DNA from 3 places in the Priestia sp. GS2 genome. Region 3 is predicted to be linked to each of the others. Evidence: riboswitches for the same ligand, from Rfam matches in the RefSeq annotation. Region 3 holds a riboswitch; each other region holds the start of a gene.
The links. A riboswitch is a leader RNA that binds a small molecule or an ion and turns the genes downstream of it on or off. The one in region 3 is predicted to bind lysine.

Region 1 (2,207 bases), on a different contig from region 3:
CCCGTTTGGAACAAGTGACCTTATTTTATTTTTAAATATGTTTGTTTTTATCGTGGTTTCTTTTGTGTTTGGCTTACAAGGAGCTATCCTTTCTGCAATTGCTTACTTCATTGCTTCAAAGGTCATTCATGTCGTTGAAGTAGGACTAAGCGGTTCAAAAGCGTTTGAAATTATTACAAGTGAGCCTGTCTTAATGGTTAAAACGATTCGTGATCGACTTGGTCGAAGCGCTACATATAAAGAAGTATACGGCGGATATTCTCATGAGAAGTTCAAAGAAATTACGTGCGTCATTAACCGTTTAGAGGAAAGTAAGATGAAGGAAATTATCAACGAGATTGATCCGAACGCATTTGTGCGCGTATATGACGTTGCCGAAGTAAAGGGTGGAAACTTTAGAAAAACCAACATTCATTAAATTAATCTTTTTATTCTGTATAAAATTGGTATTATCTAGAGGTGGAAGGATTATCCAACAACCTATCCAATAAAAACCAGATTGACAGATTAGGAAGAAAGATGTAGACTTGAAACAAATTTAATAAGACCTCACTTTTAGTCAAGTGAGGTAGAGGCGCGGTATTTAACAGTCTTTAGTAGAGTTTGAGAGACGTTGAAGCTAGGGAGAAGGAAATATCGCCGAAGTGAGTAAATTGTTCTCAACGATTGCTTGCTGGGTCTGTAGTGAAGAACTGCAGGACTGTCTCGATAAGTTTACCAGCTTATTGAGTTGTGCTATCTCATCTTTTAAAAGAGAGGACTTTAGGGAACGATGAACGAAACGACCTGAGTATATCTCGGGTCGTTTTTTTATTGTCTTCAAAGCTTAAAAAGATATAAGGGGGAAACAAATTATGAAAAGAAAAGCAGGGTTTTTCTTAACATTATTGCTTTCAGCAGTCGTTTTATTAGCAGGCTGTGGGCAAAGCAGTGAGTCAGCATCAGGTTCAGGAGATGCTGATACGTTTACGGTAGGTTTAGAAGCGGGCTATCCACCATTTAACTGGACTCAGAACGACGATTCAAATGGCGCGGTTAAAATTAAAGGCAGCTCACAGTATGCAGGCGGCTACGATGTTGAAATGGCCAAGAAAATTGCTGATGGATTAGGCAAAGAGCTAGTAATTGTAAAAACTGAGTGGGATGGACTTGTACCAGCCTTAACATCAGGTAAGATTGATGCGATTGTTGCAGGAATGTCACCAACCTCAGAGCGAAAAGAAACAATCGATTTCTCTGATAACTACTATAATTCAAACTTAGTAATGGTTGTGAAAAAAGGTGGTAGGTATGAGGGAGCTACAAAAATTGCAGATTTCAAAGGTGCAAAAGTTACGGCTCAATTAAACACGTTCCACTATTCAGTAATTGATCAAATTAAAGGTGTATCAAAAGAAACAGCAATGGATAATTTCCCAGCAATGCGCGTAGCGTTAGAGTCAGGAGTTATTGATGGTTATGTATCAGAGCGACCTGAAGCAGTAAGTGCTTCAGCAGCAAACGATAATTTTGCAATGGTTGAGTTCAAAGATGGCTTTAAAACATCAGCTGATGATACAGCTGTAGCGGTAGGTCTTAAAAAAGACAGTGAACTAAAAGAAGAAATTAATAAAGCCTTAAAAGGCATTTCAGAAGACGAGCGCACTAACATTATGGATACGGCAATCAAAAATCAACCAGCAGCAAAATAATGATGACATAAAACCGGCTGTATACTGCAGTCGGTTTTGTAATGAGGTAAAGGAGGAAGAACGATGAGTTTTGAATGGATTATCACAATCATCTCAGAAAACTGGCCAATGTTCCTACGCGGAGCTGGGATGACGCTGCTAATTGCGCTAACAGGTACCGTTATTGGAGCGATTATTGGGTTGGTTGCCGGTATTGTCCGCACTGTTCCAACGCCAAAGAGCGGGCTGAAAAAAGCAGGGTTGAAGGTAACGAATTTCGTTTTATCTGTATACATTGAATTTTTCCGAGGTACGCCAATGATCGTGCAAGCAATGGTTATTTACTATGGTTCAGCGCTTGCATTTGGGTTTGATATGAACGTGATGTTAGCAGCGGTGATTGTTGTATCAATTAATACGGGAGCATATATGGCTGAGATTGTACGAGGGGGTATTATTTCAGTTGATAAGGGACAGTTCGAGGCAGCTAAAGCCATTGGGATGAATCATTATCAAACAATGATGAATGTTGTTTTG
Region 2 (2,207 bases), 3.3 Mb from region 3:
TGACGGTAAGCCTGAAAAAAAGGAATATCGAAAATATAAAATTAAAACAGTTGAAGGCCCTGATGATTATGGTTCAATGCGTGAAGTGGTAAGAAGACGATATATGCGCGTATTAAAAGAAGGTTTACCTTTACCAGATTTACTTATTGTGGACGGTGGAAAAGGTCATTTAGCAGCTGTTCAAGATGTTTTGGAAAATGAACTAGGGTTGCTTATTCCTACAGCTGGGTTAGTAAAAGATGAAAAGCATAGAACATCTAACTTAATGATTGGAGACCCTCCTGAAATTGTTCCACTTGAGCGTAACAGCCAGGAGTTCTATTTGCTTCAACGAATTCAAGATGAGGTTCACCGCTTTGCTATTACGTTTCATCGGCAAGTTCGTTCTAAGTCTGCTTTTCAGTCTGTATTAGACAATATTCCAGGAGTGGGAGAAAAGCGTAAAAGAGCATTATTGCAAAAGTTTGGGTCTGTTAAAAAAATGAAAGAAGCATCAATCGAAGAGATTCAAAATGCAGGAGTTCCAAGGTCGGTTGCAGAGCAAATTGTTGAAGCCTTAAAAAATTAGTATTGAATTCCAGTTTAAACTCTGATAAGCTAGAACATAATTTCATATGACACTTCATTAAACTGAAGTGAAGATAGAGGTGCAAATTTTAAGAGTACACGTTTTGAAGAGTATGAGCTCTAAAGACGAATGTGGAAAGGGAAATTTGCCGAAGTGAATGACATCTCATAGAGTCATTTGCTGGTTCTGCGTTGAATAAATGTAGGATTGTCAAGAATATGTTTCTTGGAGAGCTATCTCACGGCATTGAACGTTTTATATACTTTTCGTTCGTTAAGCAATGAGATATCAATCTCATTGCTTTTTTTATTGTCTGAGCTTAAGCAATAGATCGCCTCTTTATCATATTGAAAATAAAAGAAAGGGTGAGAATACTTATGGGATTAATCGTTCAAAAATTTGGTGGTACTTCTGTTGGATCAACCGAGCGAATTCAGAATGTAGCCAATCGAGTAATTCAAGAAGTTCAGCGAGGTAACCAGGTAATAGTGGTAGTATCAGCAATGGGAAAAACAACAGACGAACTAGTAAGATTGGCAGGGGAAATTACAAGTAAGCCAAGTAAACGAGAAATGGATATGCTACTAACAACTGGTGAGCAAGTAACGATTTCCCTTCTTACAATGGCGCTGCAAGAAAAAGGTTATGAAGCTACGTCCTATACAGGGTGGCAGGCAGGAATTTGTACGGAAGCTCAGCATGGAAATGCACGCATCACCAAGATTAATGAACAAGCTATTGCAGAGCGTTTGAAAAAAAATCATATTGTGGTTGTAGCAGGGTTTCAGGGAATGTCAGAAGATAACAGCATTACAACATTAGGCAGAGGCGGATCTGATACAACAGCCGTTGCTTTAGCAGCAGCATTAAAAGCAGATAAGTGCGATATTTATACAGACGTAACGGGAGTGTTTACAACTGACCCTCGCTACGTACAAGGTGCTCGTAAACTGCAGTCTATTTCATATGATGAAATGCTAGAGCTTGCAAATTTAGGGGCGGGCGTATTGCATCCTCGAGCAGTAGAGTTTGCAAAAAACTATCAGGTGCCACTAGAGGTAAGGTCAAGCTTAGTAACAGAAAGAGGAACGATTGTGGAGGAGGAAGTATCAATGGAACAAAACTTAGTAGTAAGAGGAATCGCATTTGAAGACAATATCTCAAGAGTCACCATTGAAGGGCTAAATAATGAGCAGCAGACGTTATCAACCATTTTTACAGCATTAGCAAAAGAACATGTCAATGTAGATATCATTATTCAAAATGTTACGTCAGACAACCGTTTATCCATTTCTTTCTCTATTAAAACAGAAGATACGGATACAACTTTGTCAGTGTTATCTCAATTAAAAGACATAGTTGGTCATAAAAAAGTGGAGCATGAAAGTGGCTTAGCTAAAGTTTCAATTGTTGGTTCGGGGATGATTTCAAATCCTGGCGTTGCGGCTGATATGTTTGAAGTATTAGCTGTGGAAGAAATTGAAGTGAAAATGGTAAGCACATCTGAAATTAAAGTATCAACAGTTGTTCCACATAAAGAAATGGTCAAAGCGGTAGAAACATTACATACTGCTTTTGAATTAGAAGAGCAAGATATTTATCAAGTTCAATAATAAAAAGCGGGCTTTGCCCGCTTTTA
Region 3 (2,207 bases):
ATTGGTGAACAGTGATCTCCACAAACAGAACCAGCTAATACAGCTGCAAGAGCTGGTAATAATAATTCTGGTTCAATATTTCCTACGATGTCACCTGCAATTGGAAGCATAATACCAAACGTTCCCCAAGATGTCCCTGTTGAAAATGCCATGATGCCTGCAATAACAAATAGTACCACTGGTAAGAAGGCAATATTTAAATTAGAGCTTTCGACAATCCCTGCTAAAAATTCTCCTGACTTTAACTGACCGATTAAATCTCCAATCATCCAAGCAAGCAGTAAAATATAAATAGCAGGTAGCATTGATTTAATCCCCGCTACTATACCTTTACCAAGCACAGAATTAGATAACTCACTTGATTGTCTAGTGCGTACAATAAATAACAATAGCGTTACAACAAGACCTGATAAACCACCAATCATCAATGAATTAGGAACATTCGTATTCTCAAACATTGTAAAGATTGTAGCTTGTCCTTCAGTTGCTTGGTAGCCTGTCCATAGCATCGCACCGATTGTCCCAATCATCAATACAATAATTGGTAAAATCAAATCAAATACACGACCATTTTTACTAACTGGCAAATCTTCTTTTAATTCTCCTGGTACTGCTCCTTTTTCTGGATCCGTTACTTCACCAGTACGAATAGCATGTTCCTCATGCTTTTTCATCGGTCCAATGTTAATATCAAAAACACTTACAATAAACACCATAATCAATGCAGTGAATACATAAAAATTCATAGGTATCATCTGTACAAATGCTGAAAATGCTGACACATTATTCATACCATGTGCAGCTAGAATTGAACCTACAACTGTAATTATATAGGCACCCCAACTTGAAAACGGTGCAATCACACATACAGGAGCTGACGTTGAATCAATCAAGTAAGCAAGCTTCGCTCTTGATATTCGCTGGCGATCTGTTACTGGACGACTCACTTGACCAACAGCTAGTGCATTGAAATAATCATCAATAAAAATAATAATCCCTAACACGGCTGTTAATAGATGAGCTCCACGACGTGTTTTAATACGCTTTAAAGCCCACTCGCCAAAGGCACGACTTCCTCCAATGATTGAGATAAAAGCCGTAATAACACCTAAAATTAAAAGAAAAAGCAAAATAAATAGATTTGAAGTATTAATTGCACCATCGGCATAGAAAATGGTAGCAAAGCTTCCCCAAATTTTTTGAATGGTTTCACCTATCGAAAATTCGGTTAATACTAATCCACCTGCTAAAATTCCCACTCCTAGGGAAAGTAGTACTTTACGTGTTAAAACAACCATTAGTATCGCGATAAATGGTGGTAATAACGAAAAAATAGTTCCTTCCATGAGATCCTCCTAATATAAGCCTGCTTACATACGGGAGAACTACTTATAGAGAAAAAAACGCAAAAAGAGCAATGATAGAAAATAACTATCATTACTCTTTGTAATGTTATGTTATCCTCCATCACGATCAGTAGCCCTCCATCATGAAAACAAACGTATTTTCATAATGACAGTGTTACCCTTTTTCAAGGTAACCCCAGAAAAGAAAAGCTGACTCTTTTTCTTTCCTTCGGCAAAAAATCCTTTTTACTATGATCACAGTTGTCATCCTCACATAGTATACTCATACTTTTTGCATCCTCTACCTCATCGATCTGATAAGGTGATGGTATATAATTATATCTAGTACATTATATCGGTAAAATATAAAGTTATCAACCGGCTATTTTTTCTTTAGTTCAATAGATGGGGAGGCTGAATTAGTGCTACCGTTAAAATAATCCGGTACGCTCCCTGGAATCATTGCCATTCCTACAGGCACTGTCGCTTGAACAGTTGTCTGCTTTGTAGCAAAGGGAATAATTACCTGAACATTAACCTGAACTTCAATTGAAATCTCTAAAAAAGCACCGTTAATTCCGTACTCCTCTATTTTCCGTACAACATCTGATTGCACATCTCCGATTGCATGAAATTTAACTGGGATTAATGGTCCTAAATTTCCTAATAAAGCATTATTTGTAGCTTGCCCCAATGGAACCTGATAGACAATCCCCCGCTGCCTGAGCTTTTCATCTGACTCAATATTAATATCAGTTGGAATCTCTAATTCTTCTAAGTTCCCTTTTTCAGCTTCTCGTAAATTAGCCTGGACTAAAGATGTAGTTTGAGCTCTAATACGATTTACGACTGCTGTATCAA

Region 1: it holds a riboswitch for lysine, as region 3 does, so the genes downstream of both, V2145_RS19575 (transporter substrate-binding domain-containing protein) here and V2145_RS17835 (Na+/H+ antiporter NhaC family protein) in region 3, are expected to answer to the same signal.
Region 2: it holds a riboswitch for lysine, as region 3 does, so the genes downstream of both, V2145_RS01135 (aspartate kinase) here and V2145_RS17835 (Na+/H+ antiporter NhaC family protein) in region 3, are expected to answer to the same signal.

Annotation. Positions count from the first base shown of each region.
Region 1 covers NZ_JAZGJX010000002.1:54,861-57,067, reverse strand. Annotated here, with positions in the region: gene V2145_RS19580 (YitT family protein) at 1-418, shown strand, start outside; lysine riboswitch at 562-746, shown strand; gene V2145_RS19575 (transporter substrate-binding domain-containing protein) at 855-1,691, shown strand; gene V2145_RS19570 (amino acid ABC transporter permease) at 1,755-2,207, shown strand, end outside.
Region 2 covers NZ_JAZGJX010000001.1:219,565-221,771, forward strand. Annotated here, with positions in the region: gene uvrC (excinuclease ABC subunit UvrC) at 1-568, shown strand, start outside; lysine riboswitch at 635-812, shown strand; gene V2145_RS01135 (aspartate kinase) at 946-2,181, shown strand; gene V2145_RS01140 (YslB family protein) at 2,205-2,207, opposite strand, start outside.
Region 3 covers NZ_JAZGJX010000001.1:3,478,264-3,480,470, forward strand. Annotated here, with positions in the region: gene V2145_RS17835 (Na+/H+ antiporter NhaC family protein) at 1-1,346, opposite strand, end outside; lysine riboswitch at 1,470-1,658, opposite strand; gene yunB (sporulation protein YunB) at 1,729-2,207, opposite strand, start outside.